Regions from separate parts of the Pantoea folii genome, predicted to be linked through region 4. Evidence: predicted binding sites of a transcription regulator. Region 4 holds the regulator's gene; each other region holds the start of a gene.
The links. The regulator sigma-54, encoded in region 4, starts transcription at its own class of promoters, with help from an activator protein. The targets are predictions, from matches to a motif close to GTTGGCACANNTTTCGCTNT.
Positions count from the first base shown of each region.

Region 1: the regulator sigma-54 is predicted to act here: its motif matches at 2,096-2,115, upstream of glnA (glutamate--ammonia ligase).
Region 2: the regulator sigma-54 is predicted to act here: its motif matches at 1,844-1,863, upstream of glnK (P-II family nitrogen regulator).
Region 3: the regulator sigma-54 is predicted to act here: its motif matches at 2,419-2,438, upstream of AC1MDE_RS14550 (gamma-glutamyltransferase family protein).

Region 1 covers NZ_JBWXON010000020.1:101,815-106,943, forward strand. The annotation lists gene typA (ribosome-dependent GTPase TypA) at 3-1,823, opposite strand; gene glnA (glutamate--ammonia ligase) at 2,264-3,673, shown strand; gene glnL (nitrogen regulation protein NR(II)) at 3,860-4,909, shown strand; gene glnG (nitrogen regulation protein NR(I)) at 4,917-5,129, shown strand, end outside.
Region 2 covers NZ_JBWXON010000011.1:7,115-12,243, forward strand. The annotation lists gene tesB (acyl-CoA thioesterase II) at 1-58, shown strand, start outside; gene amtB (ammonium transporter AmtB) at 130-1,419, opposite strand; gene glnK (P-II family nitrogen regulator) at 1,453-1,791, opposite strand; gene AC1MDE_RS13820 (SmdB family multidrug efflux ABC transporter permease/ATP-binding protein) at 2,051-3,826, opposite strand; gene AC1MDE_RS13825 (SmdA family multidrug ABC transporter permease/ATP-binding protein) at 3,819-5,129, opposite strand, start outside.
Region 3 covers NZ_JBWXON010000011.1:166,096-171,224, forward strand. The annotation lists gene AC1MDE_RS14535 (amino acid ABC transporter permease) at 1-525, opposite strand, end outside; gene AC1MDE_RS14540 (transporter substrate-binding domain-containing protein) at 530-1,315, opposite strand; gene hpxU (MurR/RpiR family transcriptional regulator HpxU) at 1,510-2,349, opposite strand; gene AC1MDE_RS14550 (gamma-glutamyltransferase family protein) at 2,529-4,115, shown strand; gene hpxX (oxalurate catabolism protein HpxX) at 4,127-4,312, shown strand; gene AC1MDE_RS14560 (AtzE family amidohydrolase) at 4,309-5,129, shown strand, end outside.
Region 4 covers NZ_JBWXON010000014.1:13,177-18,305, reverse strand. The annotation lists gene kdsC (3-deoxy-manno-octulosonate-8-phosphatase KdsC) at 1-446, shown strand, start outside; gene lptC (LPS export ABC transporter periplasmic protein LptC) at 443-1,021, shown strand; gene lptA (lipopolysaccharide ABC transporter substrate-binding protein LptA) at 990-1,544, shown strand; gene lptB (LPS export ABC transporter ATP-binding protein) at 1,550-2,275, shown strand; gene rpoN (RNA polymerase factor sigma-54) at 2,324-3,757, shown strand; gene hpf (ribosome hibernation promoting factor) at 3,779-4,066, shown strand; gene ptsN (PTS IIA-like nitrogen regulatory protein PtsN) at 4,229-4,711, shown strand; gene rapZ (RNase adapter RapZ) at 4,764-5,129, shown strand, end outside.

The sequences.
Region 1 (5,129 bases), on a different contig from region 4:
GCTTACTCTTTACCGCCGCGAGACGCACGCTTACGGTCGTTCTCGGTCAGGTGACGTTTACGAATACGGACTGACTGCGGAGTCACTTCTACCAGTTCGTCATCATCGATGAACTCGATAGCCTGCTCCAGCGTCATTTTCTGCGGTGGAACCAGAGTGGTCGCTTCATCAGTACCTGACGCACGCATGTTGGTCAGTTTCTTACCGGTCAGGCAGTTAACTGTCAGGTCGTTAGAACGGCTGTGAATACCGATGATCTGGCCTTCATAAACCTCAGCACCGTGACCCAGGAACAGCTTACCGCGATCCTGCAGGCTGAACAGTGCGAATGCGACTGCTTTACCCTGGCCGTTAGAGATCAGTACACCGTTCTGACGCTGGCCCACTTCGCCTGGACGCACATCGTCGTAGTGGCTGAAGGTGGAGTACAGCAGGCCAGTGCCTGAAGTCATCGTCATGAATTCGTTACGGAAGCCGATCAGGCCGCGGCTTGGGATCATGTAGTCGAGACGTACACGGCCTTTGCCATCTGGATCCATATTTTTCAGATCGCCTTTACGCTCACCCATCGCCTGCATCACAGAACCCTGGTGGGTTTCTTCGATGTCGAGGGTCACGTTTTCGAATGGCTCTTGTTTACGGCCTTCGAATTCGCGGAAGATAACTTTCGGACGGGATACCGCCAGTTCGAAACCTTCACGACGCATGTTCTCGATCAGAACAGACAAGTGCAGCTCACCACGACCAGACACACGGAATGCGTCTGAATCTTCGGTTTCTTCAACACGCAGTGCCACGTTGTGCACCAGCTCTTTATTCAGACGCTCCAGAATCTGGCGCGAAGTCACATACTTACCTTCTTTACCGCAGAAAGGTGAAGTGTTGACGTTAAAGAACATGGTTACGGTTGGCTCATCAACGCTCAGGGCTGGCAGCGCTTCAACCTTCTGCGTGTCGCAGATGGTGTCAGAGATGTTCAGCTCGCCCAGACCGGTGACAGCGATGATATCGCCTGCTTCAGCCTCGGCGCTCTCGATACGTTCCAGACCCAGATGGCCCAGTACTTTACCGACTTTACCGTTACGGGTTTTGCCTTCGCTATCAATGATAGTGACTTGCTGGTTCGGCTTGATTTTACCGCGCTTGATGCGGCCAATGCCGATAACGCCCAGGTAGTTGTTGTAGTCGAGCTGCGAGATCTGCATCTGCAGTGGGGCTTCAACTTCAACCTGTGGTGGAGAAACACGATCCACAATCGCCTGATACAGCGGGGTCATGTCGTCTGCCATGTCGTTGTGATCCAGACCGGCGATACCATTCAGCGCTGACGCATAAATGATAGGGAAGTCCAGCTGCTCGTCAGTCGCGTCGAGGTTAACGAACAGGTCAAACACCTGATCAACAACCCAATCAGGACGCGCGCCCGGACGGTCAACTTTGTTGATGACTACAATCGGCTTCAAACCATGAGCAAAGGCTTTTTTGGTTACGAAGCGGGTTTGCGGCATAGGGCCATCCATCGCATCTACAACCAGCAGCACCGAGTCCACCATGGACATAACACGTTCCACTTCACCACCGAAGTCGGCGTGTCCTGGGGTATCAACGATGTTGATACGGTAGTCGTTCCATTTGATGGCGGTGTTTTTTGCGAGGATGGTAATCCCACGCTCTTTCTCCAAATCGTTGGAGTCCATTACGCGCTCAGTCGCTTCGGTACGAGCATCAAAAGTACCGGACTGTTGTAGCAGCTTGTCAACCAGGGTGGTCTTACCATGGTCAACGTGCGCGATGATGGCGATGTTACGCAAATTTTCGATCACAGCTTTGCCTCAGGCATTATAGAAATAACGCGGTATTGTACACGGATTAAGCGAAAGACTGAACATGATCACAGTATTCCCTTAAAGTTTCTCTTAGTGCTGTTTTTTAGCACCAATTACGGTGCATTAATCTGCACTGCGATGGTGTTTTGCACCTTTTTGGGGCGATATTTGATCTATGGAGCACCAAATTAGTGCACCTCATCCATACTGGTGCAGTGACCGACTCACGAAAGAGCGCGTCACAGCGCCATTTTTACCATTGTAATAAAGTTGGCACAGAATTCGCTTTATATCTTTCAAGCGAAAACGACAGTTATACAACGGTTGAAAAGAGCTTGCCGAGATCTTGGTTAGGGGTGGTCAGTAAGCGTGACACATTCCAGGCAACGAAGTTCTCTCACCATGACGATTATGACCATTTCCAGGAGAGTTTAAGTATGTCCGCTGAACACGTCCTCTCGATGATGAACGAGCACGAAGTTAAGTTTGTTGACCTGCGTTTTACCGATACCAAAGGTAAAGAACAGCACGTTACTATCCCTGCTCACCAGGTTAACGCTGACTTCTTCGAAGAAGGCAAAATGTTCGATGGCTCATCCATCGGTGGCTGGAAAGGCATTAACGAATCAGACATGGTGCTGATGCCGGATGCGACCACTGCAGTTATGGATCCTTTCTTCGAAGATCCAACGCTGATCATCCGTTGTGACATCCTCGAGCCAGGCACGCTGCAGGGCTACGACCGTGACCCACGCTCCATTGCTAAACGTGCAGAAGAGTTCCTGCGTTCTTCTGGCATCGCGGATACCGTGCTGTTTGGACCAGAGCCAGAGTTCTTCCTGTTCGATGACATCCGTTTCGGTTCTTCTACTTCAGGTTCACACGTTGCTATCGATGATATCGAAGCGGCATGGAACACCGGTAAAGAATACGAAGGCGGTAACAAAGGTCACCGTCCAGGTCTGAAAGGCGGTTACTTCCCGGTTCCACCAGTCGATTCAGCTCAGGACATCCGTTCTGCTATGTGTCTGACCATGGAGCAGATGGGCCTGGTGGTTGAAGCTCACCACCACGAAGTTGCTACTGCTGGTCAGAACGAAGTGGCTACCCGCTTCAACACCATGACCAAAAAAGCTGACGAAATTCAGATCTACAAATACGTGGTGCACAACGTTGCTCACGCGTACGGCAAAACTGCAACCTTCATGCCTAAGCCAATGTTCGGCGATAACGGTTCTGGTATGCACTGCCACATGTCCCTGTCAAAAGGCGGCGTGAACCTGTTCTCTGGCGACAAGTACGGCGGCCTGTCTGAAACTGCTCTGTTCTACATCGGCGGTATCATCAAGCACGCTAAAGCGATCAACGCCCTGGCTAACCCAACCACCAACTCTTACAAGCGTCTGGTCCCGGGTTACGAAGCACCTGTTATGCTGGCTTACTCAGCACGTAACCGTTCAGCTTCAATCCGTATCCCAGTGGTTGCGAGCCCGAAAGCACGTCGTATCGAAGCACGCTTCCCGGATCCAGCGGCTAACCCATACCTGGCCTTCACCGCGCTGCTGATGGCGGGTCTTGATGGTGTTATCAACAAGATCCACCCTGGCGATGCGATGGACAAAAACCTGTATGACCTGCCACCGGAAGAAGAAGCTGAGATTCCAAAAGTTGCAGGTTCTCTGGAAGAAGCACTGAACGCACTGAACGAAGACCGCGAGTTCCTGACCCGTGGCGGCGTGTTCACTGATGACGCTATCGACGCGTATATCGAACTGCGTAAGCCAGAAGTTGACCGCGTGCGCATGACTCCGCACCCAGTTGAGTTCGAACTGTACTACAGCGTTTAATTTAAAAAATTTCAGCGCATTTCACGCCGCTGATTGGCGGCGTAAATAACCTGAACGTTTTTTTGTTGCCGTGGAAACTTTAGCCCATCTCCGGATGGGCTTTTTTCACCGCGAATTCATCGTTCGAATGATAGTTTTCAGTCCCAAAAGGCTATAATGCACTAAATTAGTGCAGAGGAACGCTGTATGGCAACTGGCACATTGCCCGACGCGGGGCAGATTCTTAACTCTCTAATCAACAGTATTTTGCTGGTCGATAACGATCTGGTTATCCATTATGCCAACCCGGCAGCGCAGCAATTACTGGCACAAAGCTCACGCAAATTGTTCGGCACGCCATTACCGGAATTAACCGGCTATTTTTCGCTGAATATTGAGGTGATGAGCGAGAGTCTTGGAGCAGGCCAGGGCTTTACCGACAGCGAAGTGACGTTAGTGGTCGATGGCCGCGCGCACATTATGTCGCTGACCGCACAGCGTCTACCCGATGGTCTTATCCTGCTTGAAATGGCGCCGATGGATAATCAACGCCGTCTCAGCCAGGAACAGCTGCAACATGCTCAGCAGGTCGCTGCACGTGATTTAGTGCGCGGACTGGCGCATGAAATTAAAAACCCGCTCGGAGGTTTACGCGGCGCCGCGCAGTTATTAACGCGTGCTCTGCCCGATCCTTCGCTGCATGAATATACCCGGATTATTATCGAACAGGCGGACCGCCTGCGTAATCTGGTTGATCGTTTACTGGGGCCCCAACAGCCCGGTATGCACGTCACACAAAGCATTCATCAGGTGGCGGAGCGCGTGGTGAATCTGGTCTCGATGGAGCTGCCGGACAATGTCTCGCTGGTGCGTGATTACGACCCGAGCCTGCCCGAGCTGCCACACGATCCCGATCAGATTGAGCAGGTGCTACTCAACGTAGTGCGTAATGCGTTGCAGGCGCTGGGTGACGAAGGTGGCACTATCGTGATCCGCACCCGTACCGCGTTCCAGCTCACGCTGCACGGCACCCGTTATCGCCTGGTGGCACGTATTGATATCGAAGATGATGGCCCTGGGATTCCTGCTCATCTACAGGACACGCTGTTCTATCCGATGGTGAGTGGTCGTGAAGGAGGCACCGGTTTAGGTCTCTCCATCGCCCGCAGCCTGATCGATCAGCATTCAGGAAAAATAGAATTTAACAGTTGGCCAGGACATACCGAATTCTCGGTTTACCTGCCTATTCGCCAGTGAGGTTTCTATGCAACGAGGGATAGTCTGGATCGTCGATGACGATAGCTCCATCCGCTGGGTGCTTGAACGTGCGCTCACTGGAGCCGGTTTGAGCTGCGCGACATTTGACAGCGGCAATGAGGTGCTGGATGCACTCTCAAGTAAAACCCCAGATGTATTGTTATCGGATATTCGCATGCCGGGCATGGATGGACTGGCGCTGCTGAAACAAATTAAACAG
Region 2 (5,129 bases), on a different contig from region 4:
TGGGACACTGGTCGCAACCACCGTTCAGGAAGGCGTCATGCGCCAACGCGACGCATAAAAAAAGGGGCGATATTATCGCCCCCTCGTCTTTTTATAATTTTAGCGCACTGCTCTTCTACTGCGCATTTCTTACTGGTTGTAAGCGTTCTCGCCGTGGCTGTTCACATCCAGACCTTCACGTTCCTGATCTTCTGGAACACGCAGGCCAACGATCATATCCGCCAGTTTGAAGCCGATGAAGGCGACAACACCTGACCAGACAATGGTCACGCCGCAGCTGAACAGCTGAACCCAAACCTGATGGCCCATGGTCACGCCTTCTGCGTAGCCCACGCCGCCCAGTGAAGAGGAGGCGAACACACCGGTCAGAATACAACCCAGGATACCGCACACGCCGTGCACACCGAACACATCACACGGGTCATCCACACGCAGCCATTTCTTCAGGGTGGTCACACCCCAGATACCTGCCAGGCCACCGGCCAGACCGATAATCAGCGCGCCGCCGACACCGACATAACCACAAGCCGGGGTGATAGCAACCAAACCGGCGATAAAGCCAGAACACGCACCCAGCAGAGAAGGTTTGCCACGCATTGCCCACTCACCGAACACCCATGACAGCACCGCACCTGCAGTCGCCACAACAGTATTCAGGAAAGCCAATGCTGCGATTTCGTTAGCTGAAGAAGCAGAACCGGCGTTGAAACCGAACCAGCCCACATACAGAATCGCAGTACCGGTGAAGACCATTGGCAGGTTGTGCGGCTTGAACGCTTCTTTACCGAAGCCAGCACGTTTGCCCACCAGATAAGCACCCACCAGACCCGCAACGGCTGCGTTGATATGAACAACGGTACCGCCAGCGAAGTCCAGCGCGCCGTCTTGCGCCAGCAGACCGCCAGCCCACACCATGTGTGCGATTGGCAGATAAGAGAGCGTCAACCAGACCACCACAAAAATCAGTACTGCTGAGAAGCGAATACGTTCAGCAATCGCGCCCACAATCAGGCCCACGGTGATACAGGCGAAGGAAGCCTGGAACGCGACGTGAATATACTGATAGAAGCTGCCCATCACCGCTTTCAGCTCGATATTTTTCAGCATCGCCCACTGGAAGTTACCGAAGAAGGCGTTGCCCTCGCTGAAGGCCAGTGAATAACCGTAAATCACCCACAGCACGCAGACTAATGCGAAAGTCACGGCAACCTGGGTCAGCATCGACAGGACGTTTTTGCCGCGAATCAAACCGCCGTAAAACAGGGCGATGCCCGGAATCGTCATAAACAGTACCAGAGCGGTACAGATCATCATAAAGGCGTTATCCGCTTTGTCCGCAACGGCAGGTGCTGCCGCCATGGCCAGAGACGGTAACAGTGCCAGGCTGGTGAGGCCCAACTTAGTCATCATTTTATTCATTTCTTTCCATCCCATCACAATTCAGAGCCCCAGTTACAGTGCTGCTTCGTCGGTCTCGCCGGTACGAATACGAATAACGCGCTGCAGTTCTGCGACGAAGATTTTGCCGTCGCCAATTTTGCCGGTGTAAGCGGCTTTGCTGATGACATCCACCACTTCATCGAGTTGATCGTCCGCAATCGCGATATCAATTTTAACTTTTGGCAGGAAGTTCACGCTGTACTCGGCACCGCGGTAAAGCTCTGCGTGACCTTTCTGGCGACCAAACCCCTTCACTTCGGTAACAGTCAGTCCCTGAATGCCAATGGAGGATAAGGCTTCACGCACGTCCTCCAGCTTAAATGGTTTGATTACCACGGTAACCAGCTTCATACGTTCCCCTCCAGATAATAAATTGAGTGAGTCTCGCGGACACGAGGAGATATAAGCAAACGCTGTGCCACAAATTAAAAAAGGGGAGAAGTCAGCGGCATAGACGCGCTGTATCGCGCTTCGTTATGTGATGGGTAGCTCAGTTTGGGGATAGGGCAAAAGAAAGGTGTTGCAATATTGCACTCCTTTGGTGCTTCAAGCCTCAAAGGAGTGCATCAATACAGAACAATCCGATAAATCTGCGCAAAAAAGGTGCAATTCACCCTTCTGCTTGTGCGGGGATGCTCGCCGCGAGTTCATCACCCGCCTGCTGCAGCTGATACATCTGCCAGTAACGACCCTGTTGAGCCAGCAACTGCGCATGCGTGCCGCGCTCGGCAACCTGACCACGGTGCAATACCAAAATCTGATCCGCTTCGGTGATGGTAGAAAGACGGTGTGCAATCACCACCAGCGTGCTGTGCTGGCGTAGTGCACGCAGCGCATGCTGAATCGCTTGCTCGGTGCCGGAATCGATATTGGCGGTCGCTTCGTCAAGAATCAAAATCTGTGGCAGCGAAACCAGCACCCGCGCCAGCGCCAGTAACTGTTTTTGCCCGACCGACAAATTGTTGCCCTGCTCACCCAATCGCGTGTGGATGCCCTCCGACATTGAGCGAGCCAGCGGAGCGAGCTGCACCTTTTCCAGTGCCTGCCACACCTGCTCTTCCGGGATGTCACGCCCGAGCCGCACGTTGGCTAACAGGGTATCCGCCAGCACCACCGGATCCTGCTGCACCATCGCGACGCTTTGCCGCAACGCTTCATGCGTCAGCTGCGGTAAAGGGCGACCATCCAGCTCGATGCTACCGCGTGTCACCGGGTAATATCCCATCAGTAAATTCGCCAGCGTACTTTTGCCACTGCCTGTATGCCCCACCAGCGCCACAAAACCGCGCGCCGGCACTTCGAGGCTGATATGGCTCAGTACATCCCGATTGTCGCGGTAGGCAAAACTGACATCGTGCAAGGTAATACGCCCTGAGGCCAACGGCAGGTTATCCGTGCCGTATCCCTGTTGAGTGGCATCCATCAGTTCGAAGATACGCTCGCCGGAAACCACCGCCTGCTGCAGCATCGATTGCTGCGTGGTGAGCTCAATCAACGGTTCATTCAGGCGTCCCAGATAGGTAATGAAGGCGTAAAGCACGCCAACCTCAAACACACCGGGTGTGGCAAAGCTGAACAGCATCAGCAGCCCGCAGAGAATCATCGTCGAAAACAGACTTAGCAACGGACGCAGCAGGAAGCCATCCAGCCGCAAGGTTTCCATGCGCGCCAGATAGTGTGAGCGGCTGGCCTCGCCCATGCGTTCACCAAAGCGCGCCTGCTGGCGAAACTGCTGGATCACGCTCATGCCGTTGATCACTTCATTGAAACCATTATTGATATCCGCCAGATAGCTACGCACACGACGTGCAATCGGCGTGCTGTAACGCTGATAAATCAGCATCACCGTGAGTACCAGCGGGAAGATGACAATCGCCACCAGCGCCATGCGCCAGTCGAGCGAGAACATCGCCACCAGCATTGCGCCAATCAGTGCCGCACTGCGCAGCACGGTGGCTACCACCGTGACGTAGAGATCTTTAATCACTTCAGTATCATTGGTGACGCGCGAGATAATCTGCCCCACCGGCTGGGTATCAAAGGCGCTAAGCGGCTGACGCAGTGCTGCGTTCATCACGTCCACGCGTAACTGTTGCACCACACCAATCGCCGCGCGATTAAACAGCAGCGCCTGGAAATAGTGCAAACCTGCAGCCAGCAGTTGCAGCAAAATAAAGCACACCAGCAGCCCGATGGCGATGGCCCAAGGCATTTGGTGTTTCGCCACCAAATTATCAATGAAGTAGCTCACCAGCACCGGGCCGGTGACTTCCGCCGCCGCCGCGATCCACAGCATGCCAACCGCCACCCACAACGATTTTCGCCAGGGTTTACCGTATGACAGCAGGCGTTTCAGGGTTGGCCACAAACGTTGCGATTTAGCCATGATTCGCCTCCTCTGCGATTTCATCTTCATCCAGCGCCGCTTCGAGTTGCTGATAGCGGTACATATCGCGATACCATCCCTCTTTCGCTAGCAGGCTGTCATGATCGCCGCGCTGAGTCACCGCACCTTGTTGCAGCACCAGAATTTCACTGGCCTCGGTCAACGCCGATAAACGATGCGCACTGATGATCAATGTGCGGCCTTTGCCCCACTGCCGCAGGTTGTGCAGGATTTCATGCTCTGTGCGACCGTCCACCGCGGATAGTGCATCGTCGAGGATCAGGATTTCCGCATTCAGCAACAGCGCGCGGGCAATGGCAATACGCTGTTTTTGACCGCCAGAAAGCATCACACCGCGCTCACCCACTTCAGTGTCATATCCCTGCGGCAGACGCAGAATGTCATCGTGTACACAGGCCATGCGCGCCACACGCTCAATTTCTTCCTGAGACGCATTCGGACGCCCCAGTGCCAGGTTATTGGCCACGGTATCGGAGAACAAAAATGGCGTCTGGCTCACCACCGCCAGCCGACTGCGCCAGCTATCAAGTCGCAGCTGCGTGAGCGGCAGGTTATGGTAGCGAATGTCACCCTGGTCGATGTCGAAATGACGTTGAATCAGACTCAACAGCGTGCTTTTACCACAGCCGGTTGGACCGCACAGCCCCAGCATTTGCCCTGGTTTCAGTTGAAAATTAACATGGCTCAGCGCCGCGCCTGCGTTGGCGGGATAATGGAATTCACGAATAGCGACCTGTAAATCTCCAGCGTCGGCGGGCAGGACTTTCTGCCCATCCTCCACCGCCGGCGCTTCCGCCAACAGCGCGCGAATGCGGCTCCATGCCGCGCTCCCACGTTCAACGATGTTGATCATCCACGCCAGCGCCAGCATCGGCCAAATCATCAGTCCCAGATACATCACGAAGCTGGTGAGCTGACCCAGCGTCAAACTACCGTGCCACACCATCCAGCCACCACCCGCAATCGCCAGCAGGTTAGAGAAACCCACGGCGATATAAATGATGGGATCGAAACGTGCATCAACTCGCGCAACATGCAGGTTTTTCTTGCCGGTGTCGCGCGCAATGTCAGCAAACTGTTGCGATTGATGATCCTCCAGGCCAAAGGCTTTGATCATGCGAATGCTGGTGAGGCTCTCCTGTGTTTGGTCGTTCAGGCTGGAGAAGGCGGCCTGCGCCACTTTGAAGCGCTGGTGCAGACGAGAACCATCTTTCTGAATGGCAATCGCCATCAGCGGCATCGGGATCAACGCCAGCAGCGTCAATTCCCAGCTGATTTGCAC
Region 3 (5,129 bases), on a different contig from region 4:
GAAGGTCAGCTCTTCGTACGACACCTGCGACACCACCGATGAACCCAGCATCACAATGATGCATTGGCTGACTAGCGCCGGATAAATACGTTGCAGCGACGGCGGCAGAACCACGCGGATAAAAGTCTGCGTGCGGGTCAACCCCAGCACACGGCCCGCTTCCCACTGCCCTTTCGGCGTCACCTGAATCCCGGCGCGGATAATTTCAGTGCTGTACGCGCCAAGGTTAATCAACATCGCCAGCAGCGCTGCTTCGCCCGCCGTCAGTTTCAGACCAAGATTGGGCAAACCAAAGACGATAAAAAACAGCTGTACCACGAATGGCGTATTACGGATCAGTTCGACATAAACGCCCCAGATGCGACTCGCCCAGCTCGGTTTGCCACTGCGCAGTGCCGCGCCGAGAATCCCCAGGCTCACCCCGCCGACGGTGGCCAGCACCGTTATCTGAATCGTGACCCACAGCCCTGCCAGTAACTCTGGCCAGTGCGGCCAGAGATCTGCAAAATTGAGTTGCCCAATCATTGCGTTATGCGCCGAGGTTAGCTGGCAGTGGGGCTTTCAGCCACTCTTCTGACAGTTTGTTCAGCGTGCCGTCTTTAATGCCCTGCTCAATCAACACGTTCACTTTGTCTTTCAGCGCTGGCTCATCTTTCTTCAGGCCGATAAAGCACGGTGAATCTTTTAGCATGAACTGCGGCACCGGCGCTTTTTCTGCGTTCTGGCGCGCAATGGCAGCCACCACGAGGTTACCGGTCGCGACATACTGCACCTGACCTGACAGGTAAGCTGACAGCGTGGTGTTGTTATCTTCATAACGCTTCACCTGCGCATCTTTTGGCGCCACATCGCTCAGCACCATGTCTTCCACCGCGCCACGCGTCACACCAATTGATTTACCGCTTAACGCTGCAGCATCTTTCAGTGGCTCACCTTTCGGGCCAAATACCCCAAGGAAGAACGGCGCATAGGCACGGCTGAAATCGATCACTTTCTCGCGTTCGGCGTTTTTGCCCATGCTGGAGATCACCAGATCCACTTTATCGGTTTGCAGATAAGGCACGCGGTTGGCGCTGGAGACCGGCACCAGCTGCAACTTCAGTTTCATCTGCTTCGCCAGATACTTGGCCATGTCGATGTCATAGCCTTGTGGCTGTAAATCGGTACCGACTGAACCAAACGGCGGGAAGTCCTGCGGCACCGCAATGCGGATGACGCCACGCTTCTGAATGTCTTGTAGCTGATCGGCCATCGCACTGCCGACCTGAGCCATCAGCAATGCTGCGCCTGCGACTGCCAGTAAAACTTTTTTCATTATGCACCCCGGTGAGTTTATCGTGAAACAAAAGATTCTTGATAAAACGATTTGCAACTAATGTGCCAACCGCAGGGTGTGGGGCGCAAAGGGAAGAAAAACGAATAAACACGGAGTTTAAGGCGATAAAAACGGGCATTACGCCCGTATTAAAACCCGATCAAAAAAGGTGCAAAGCACCAAAGTGGTGCCCACTATCGGTGTTCCAGTTCATCCAGGTGCTGATAAAGATCGGCAATTTGATGAATACGCTGACGGCCTTGCGACAGCATTTCATGCAGCAGTGCATTTGCCAGCAGGTTGATCAGACTCATCGCCGAGGCATAGCTATCAAAGGCGGAGACGCTATCGAGCGGCGCGCACAGCTGCCATTGTGCCAGCGTGATAATACCCTGCGCCTGCGGCTCGCACAGCGCCAGCACCGGAATATTGCTCTGCTGCAGCTGCTGCATCAGCGGGCGGATAATGCGTGGACGGCGGCGGAAGGCCATCACCACCACAATATCTTCGGGTGTGATATCCACCAGCTCCTCGCCCAGCGTCTGGCCGGGTTGTGGTAACACATGTACCTGCGGACGCGCCTGCATCAGCTGCTGACGCAGGTGCAATGCCACCGGATAGGCGTTACGCATGCCGATAATAAACACCCGCTTTGCAGCACCCAGCGCCTGAATCACTTCGCCAAACTGCTGCGGGTCGATGCTGTTCACCCACTGCGTCAGGTTGGCCATCTCCTGCTTGTAATGACGCGACAGTAAGGTATTGCCCTGCACTGCATCGCGATTGTCGGTGAGGGGCATCCCACTCTGACGCAGCGTACGCAGCTCATCACGCATGTCCTTGTATTTCTCATAGCCCAGACGTTTAAACAGGCGGCTGACTGTCGCCTTCGATACCCCGCTCAGCCGCGCCAGCTCTGCGCTGTTGTAGCTGATCAGGTCATCAAAATGGTCAAACACAAAATCGGCAATACGCTGCTCCTGCGGCGACAGTTGCGGATAGTGACTGCGAAGGCGTTCATCAAGCTGTTTCATCATTGGTCCTGTAACTTTCGTTTCATCACAAGCTAGCACAAATCGATCCACATTGATGCCCAACCCAAAACTGGAACAGCTCTTGCTTAGATCACCTCACGGATTTGTAGGGTCACTTTTTATGACCAACACCAACCCCATTCACACCCTACAAAAGAATCAACAATGAAGAGTTCACTATGATACAGAGCAACATGGCCCCGCTCGGCATGGCCGTCACCCCACATCATCTTGCCAGTGAAAGTGCACTGGCGGTTTTACGCGAAGGCGGTAACGCGATCGAAGCGATGGTAGCGGCAGCGGCCACTATCGCGGTTGTCTATCCGCACATGAACGGCTTGGGTGGCGATGGGTTTTGGTTGGTCGTGCCGCCCAATGGCGATCCTATCGCTATCGATGCCAGTGGCGCAGCAGGCTCACTCGCCCACCTCGACTTCTATCACGGCGAAAGCCATATTCCGCATCGCGGTCCTAAAGCAGCGCTCACTGTAGCAGGCACGGTGAGTGGCTGGCAGGAGGCGTTAACGCTAGCTGAAGAGCTAGGTTCTGCGCGGTTGCCGTTAGCCCGTTTGCTGCGTGACGCCATTCGCTATGCTGCCGATGGCATTCCTGTTACCGCATCGCAGGCTGCAGCCACTGCCGCAAAGCAACATGAATTGCTTGATCAACCCGGCTTCGCTGCGACCTTCTTGCCTGACGGCACCGTGCCTGGTGCCGGTAGCCGTTTTACCCAGCCCGCGCTTGCCAATACACTTAGCGTGTTGAGTGAACAGGGTCTGGAGAGTTTCTATCGCGGCGAACTGGCCCACCATCTGGCACGTGAGATGACCGCGCTGGGGATGCCGATCACCCTGGAAGATTTGCAAAAACACCACGCGCGCCGCTGTACGCCGCTGCATCTGGCACACAGTGAAGGTGACATCTGGAATATGACGCCACCAACGCAGGGTTTGGTATCGCTGGCGATTTTGGGTATCACCGACCGCCTGAACATGGCGGAGGCCGATGAAGCACAAACCGTACACCGCATTGTTGAGGCCACTAAAAAAGCCTTTGCCTTGCGCGACAAACACATCACCGATCCGCGCCATATCGACTTCAATGTGCAAGACCTGCTCGATGCCGATCATCTTTCCACACTGGCAACGCAAATTAATGACCAACAAGCCGCGCCGTGGGGAACCGGGCGAGGTCCTGGCGATACCGTATGGATGGGGGTGATGGACAGCAGCGGGCTGGCCGTTTCCTTTATCCAGAGCATTTATCACGAATTTGGCAGCGGCGTCGTGCTACCGGGTACAGGCATTACCTGGCAAAACCGCGGTGCAGCCTTTAGCCTGCAACCGGGCCATCTGCTGGCACTAAAACCCGGTAAACAACCGTTCCATACCTTAAATCCAGCGGCTGCGCGCCTGAAAGATGGTCGCACGATGGTTTACGGATCAATGGGGGGCGATGGCCAACCACAAACGCAGGCAGCAATTTTTACCCGCCACGTAATTCAGGGACAGCCACTTCAACAGGCGGTCAGTGCACCGCGCTGGTTGTTGGGGCGAACCTGGGGACAATCCTCTGACTCTCTCAAACTCGAAGCGCGTATGTCAGCAGAAACGGTGCAGCAGTTGCGCGAACTCGGTCATGACGTTGAGCTGTTGCCTGATTTCAGCGAAGTCGTCGGCCACGCTGGCGCCATCGTCAGACACAATAACGGCATGCTGGAAGGTGCCTTCGATCCACGTAGCAACGGCAGCGCAGCCGGCTTTTAAAGGAAACCATCATGCATTCGCAACCGGACTGGGCGGCTTATATCGCTCAAATGGAACAGATTCTGGCTCTGGAGCTGGACGAAGCACGTCGCACTGAATTGCTGGTGCAGTTCAATCGCATCGCCGCCATGGCTGAACCGCTCATGGCTTTCCCGCTGGATGACCGTCTGGAAGTGGCAGGAGTGTTTCATCCATGAAACTGGCATCGTTATCCATCAAAGCGCTCAATCATGCGCTGAATCAAGGTGATATTAGCGCCCGTGAAGTGGCGCAACAGACGTTGAACGCCATTGAACAGCACAATCCTGCACTCAATGCGTGGACCGAAGTCACCGGTCAGCGCATGTTGCGCGAAGCGGATCAGGTCGATTTGCAACGCCAGCGCGGTGAAGTATTGCCTGTGCTGGCGGGTATTCCTTATGCGGTTAAAAACCTGTTTGATGTCGCCGGTCACAGCACCCTTGCTGGTGCCAGCTTATTCAGTGAACGTGCAGCGGCCCGCGAAGATGCGTGGGCGGTGAGTCGACTGCGTCAGTCCGGTGCACTGCTCTCCGGCATGCTGAATATGGATGCCTATGCTTACGGCTTTACTACCGAAAACACCCATTATGGCCCGACCCATAATCCGCGCGATTTGAGCCGCGTGGCCGGTGGTTCCTCAGGCGGCTCGGCGGCGGCTGTCGCGTCAGGCTTAGTGCACTTCTCACTGGGCACCGATACCAATGGTTCGATCCGCGTGCCGGCCTCGTTGTGCGGTATCTATGGACTCAAACCGACCTTTGGTCGCTTATCGCGCAGTGGCAGCCATCCTTTTGTCGCCAGCCTCGATCATATCGGTCCGTTTGCTCGCTCGGTAGAAGATTTGAGTCTGGTGTACGATGCGCTGCAAGGTCACGATGCCAGCGATGCTTTCCAGGCAGCGCAGGCGAAGGAACCGACCAGTGACGGATTAGTAAAAGGCGCAGAAGGCATACGTAGCGCAGTGCTGGGTGGTTTCTTTTCGACCTGGTGCAG
Region 4 (5,129 bases):
TGATTTACATGGGCAACAACGGCGAAGAATTGAAAGCCTTTAACGTCCGTGATGGCTATGGTATTCGCTGCCTGCTGACCTCTGATATCGAAGTGGCTATTATTACTGGCCGCAAAGCGAAGCTGCTGGAAGATCGTTGCCAGACGCTCGGCATTACGCATCTTTATCAGGGACAATCAGATAAGCTTTTGGCGTGGCGTGAACTCCTGGATAAACTGTCATTATCTGCTGAGCAAGTGGCTTACATCGGCGATGATTTGATCGACTGGCCTGTGATGGCGGAGGCCGGTTTGAGTGTGGCCGTCGCCGATGCCCACCCCGTGTTATTACCTCGTGCACACTACGTCACCCGTATTGCCGGTGGCCGTGGTGCGGTACGTGAACTCTGCGATCTGATTTTGATGGCGCAGAACAAATTTGAGGATGCCAAAGGGCAATCAGTATGAGTAAGAGCAGGCGTTGGATAACGCTGATTTTGGCCTTGATTGCCCTGGTGCTGATCGGCTGGAATCTCACCAACCAGGACGATAGCGAAGCGCCGGTGGCGACCAATAGCCAGGAGCCAAGCTATACCAGCGAGAAGTCCCATTCTGTGGTGTATAACCCCACGGGCGCGCTGGCGTACAAACTGATCTCGGATAAAGTGACTTACTTTGCGGCAGATGAGGTGAGCTGGTTCGATAATCCGGTTGCAACCACGTATGATGAAAATAAAGTGCCCACCTGGACTATACGTGCCGATAAGGCAAAGCTGACCAAAGATCGTATGCTGTATCTATATGGTCACGTCGAAGTGAATTCCCTGACCCAGGATTCTCAACTTGAGCGCATTATTACCGATACGGCTCAGGTTAATCTGGTCACCCAGGATGTGACATCTGACGATCAAGTCACCCTATTTGGCCGCAGTTTTAATTCCACTGGCATGAAGATGCGCGGCAATTTACGAACCAAGAATGCCCAGCTGCTTGAAAAGGTCAAAACTTCCTATGAAATCCAAAATGAACAAAAACAGCCTTAAGTTGTTGTTGGTAAGCGCCTTACTGGCGACCAGCCTGCCCGCGCTGGCCCTGACGGGAGACTCTGACAAACCCGTTAATATTGATTCGGTGAATCAGGCGCTGGATCTGCAAGGCAACGTAGCGACCTTTACCGGCAATGTCATTGTGACCCAGGGTTCAATCAAAATCACCGCTGACAAAGTGGTGGTCACACGTCCAGGTGGCGACAGTAAAAAAACTATCGTGGATGCCTACGGCGCTCCCGCCACTTTCTACCAGATGCAGGATAACGGCAAACCCGTGCAGGGCCACGCCTCAAAACTGCATTATGAGCTGGCGAACGATTTCGTTGAACTGACGGGCAATGCCTTCATTCAGCAGCTGGACAGCAACATCAAAGGCGATCGCATCACTTACCTGGTGAAAGAGCAGAAAATGCAGGCATTTAGCCAGGGCGAAAGCAAACGCGTCACCACCGTACTGGTGCCGTCGCAGTTGCAGGACAAAAACGGCTCGTCCACGAGCCCTAAAAAGAGTAACTGATCGCTATGGCCACATTAGTCGCTGAAAACCTGGCGAAAGCCTATAAAGGCCGCCGCGTGGTGGAAGATGTCAGCCTGCAGGTAAAATCTGGCGAGATTGTCGGCCTGCTGGGTCCAAACGGTGCCGGCAAGACCACCACATTCTATATGGTTGTCGGGATTGTGCCGCGTGATGCAGGCCGCATCGTGATCGATGACGAAGATATCAGTATTCTGCCGCTGCATGCGCGAGCGCGCCGTGGTATTGGCTATCTGCCGCAGGAAGCGTCAATCTTCCGCCGTCTAAGCGTGTTCGACAATCTGATGGCGGTGTTGCAAATCCGCGATGATTTAACGGAAGAGCAGCGTCAGGATCGTGCCAATGAGTTAATGGAAGAGTTCCACATTGAGCATCTGCGTGACAGCATGGGGCAGGCGCTTTCCGGTGGTGAACGCCGCCGTGTTGAAATCGCTCGCGCTCTGGCAGCCAACCCCAAATTTATCCTGCTGGATGAACCTTTTGCCGGTGTTGACCCGATCTCAGTCATCGATATCAAAAAAATCATCGAACACCTACGCGACAGCGGTCTTGGCGTGTTGATCACCGATCACAACGTGCGTGAAACGCTTGCGGTGTGCGAACGTGCTTACATCGTGAGCCAGGGACATCTGATCGCGCATGGCACGCCGGATGAAATTCTTGCAGATGAGCAGGTTAAACGGGTTTATTTGGGCGAAGAGTTCAGACTCTGATAAGGTGTCGTTATTCACGACATTTGCTTAGGAAATTCAAGCAGAATTATGAAGCAAGGTTTGCAACTCAGGCTCAGCCAACAGCTGGCGATGACCCCACAGTTGCAGCAGGCCATTCGTCTGCTGCAACTCTCTACGCTTGAACTCCAGCAGGAACTGCAACTGGCGCTGGAAAGCAATCCGCTGCTTGAGCAAACCGATCTGCATGAAGAAGTCGATTCACGTGAGCATCAGGAGAGCGACTCGTTAGACACACGTGAAGCCCTCGAACAGAAAGAGATGCCCGAGGAGCTTCCACTCGACGCCACCTGGGATGAAATCTACACCGCGGGAACGCCTTCTGGCACGGGTACCGATTACCAGGATGATGAGCTGCCGGTTTATCAAGGCGAAACCACCCAGTCACTGCAGGACTACCTGATGTGGCAAGTGGAGCTCACGCCGTTTACGGATACCGACCGCGCGATTGCCACTTCAATTGTCGACGCCATTGATGACACGGGCTATCTCACCGTTTCCGTCCAGGACATCTGCGACAGCATTGGTGATGAAGAGCTGACGCTGGAAGAGGTTGAAGCGGTGCTGAAGCGTGTTCAGCGCTTTGATCCTGTCGGTGTCGGTGCACGTGATCTACGTGACTGCTTGCTGGTGCAACTTTCACAATACGCTGCCGATGCGCCAATGCTGGCAGAAGCGCGGTTGATCGTCAGTGAACATCTGGATCTGCTGGCCAACCACGATTTTCGCAGCCTGATGCGTATAACACGCCTCAAGGAAGAAGTGCTGAAAGACGCGATGCTGCTGATTCAGTCACTCGATCCCCGTCCCGGCCAATCGATCAACACCAGCGAACCCGAGTATGTGATTCCTGATGTACTGGTGCGTAAAACCAGTAAGCGCTGGACCGTTGAATTGAATTCAGACAGCTTGCCGCGCCTGAAGATCAATCAACATTACGCCGCGATGGGCGGTTCCGCACGTAACGACAGCGACAGCCAATTCATTCGCAGTAATTTGCAGGAAGCCAAATGGCTGATTAAAAGCCTCGAAAGCCGCAACGACACACTGCTCAAAGTGACGCGTTGTATTGTCGAGCAGCAGCAGGCGTTCTTTGAACAGGGCGAGGAATACATGCGGCCGATGGTGCTGGCAGATATCGCCCAGGCCGTGGACATGCATGAATCCACCATTTCCCGTGTGACCACGCAAAAGTACCTGCACAGCCCGCGTGGCATCTTTGAATTAAAATATTTTTTCTCCAGCCATGTGAATACCGAAGGCGGTGGCGAAGCCTCTTCCACGGCGATCCGTGCCCTGGTGAAGAAATTGATCTCCGCGGAGAACCCCGCAAAACCCTTGAGCGACAGCAAACTCACCTCCATGTTATCCGATCAGGGCATCATGGTGGCGCGACGTACGGTTGCTAAATATCGCGAGTCTTTATCTATACCGCCATCAAACCAGCGTAAGCAGTTGGTTTGACCGAACGAAGAAGGAAGACCTATGCAGCTAAACCTGACCGGACTGAATGTTGAAATCACTGAACCGCTGCGCGAATTTGTAAATAGCAAATTTGCCAAACTGGAACACTACTTTGATCGTATCAATCAGGTTTATATTGTTCTGAAAGTGGAGAAGGTGACGCAGATTGCGGAAGCAACACTGCACGTCAACGGCGGAGAGCTGCACGCCACAGGGGAAGCGGAAGACATGTACGCGGCCATCGACGGGTTAATCGACAAGCTTTCCCGTCAGCTGACCAAACACAAAGACAAACTGAAAAAACACTAACCTTCATGCTTGCAGAGTGCTGACCGATTCGGCACTCAGAGCGCAAATGGGGCGGGTTAACCGCCCCGTTTTGTCATCTGCGCAAGCGCCAACGGGAGACTCGCCATTGTGTTATGAATGGCGTTAACCTTGCGGCTATGTGAACTCGCAAGTGAAACGATGATGAACAACGATCTGACACTGGAATTGAGCTCGGTCCTCTCACTGGACTGTACCCGTAGCGGCGTACACTGCCAGAGTAAAAAACGCGCGCTGGAAATTATCAGCGAGCTGGCAGCGAAGCAGCTCAATCTGCCGCACCAGACACTTTTTGAAGCCATTCTGACTCGCGAACGTATGGGCAGTACTGGCATTGGCAACGGTATCGCCATTCCGCATGGCAAGCTGGAGGAGGATACGCTGCGCGCCGTTGGCGTATTTATCAGCCTCGACCAACCAATCGCTTTTGACGCCGTGGATAATCAGCCGGTTGATCTGCTGTTTGCTCTGCTGGTGCCTGCAGACCAGTGCAAAACCCATTTGCATACGCTGTCGCTGGTCGCTAAACGTCTGGCAGACAAAACCGTCTGCCGCCGTTTGCGTGCGGCACAGAGTGATGAAGAACTCTATGCCATTATCACAGAAGCTCAGGAAGAACACTCTTAAGCGACAGACACATTTACCGGCCTATTCGTCGGTTTAAAACGGGAGAAATGTGATGGTGCTGATGATCGTTAGCGGTCGGTCAGGCTCAGGAAAATCGGTCGCACTGCGTGCCCTGGAAGACATGGGATTTTACTGTGTCGATAATCTACCCGTGGTGCTGCTACCGGAATTAGCGAACACCCTAACAGAGCGCAATATTTCAGCGGCCGTCAGCATTGATGTGCGCAACATGCCTGAATCGCCGGAGGTGTTTGAAACGGCGCTCAACAATCTGCCGGATTCGTTTTCACCACAGTTACTGTTCCTGGACGCCGATCGCAACACGCTGATACGGCGTTACAGTGATACTCGCCGCATCCATCCGCTCTCCAGTAAAAACCTGTCACTGGAAAGTGCGATTGATGAAGAGAGTGACCTG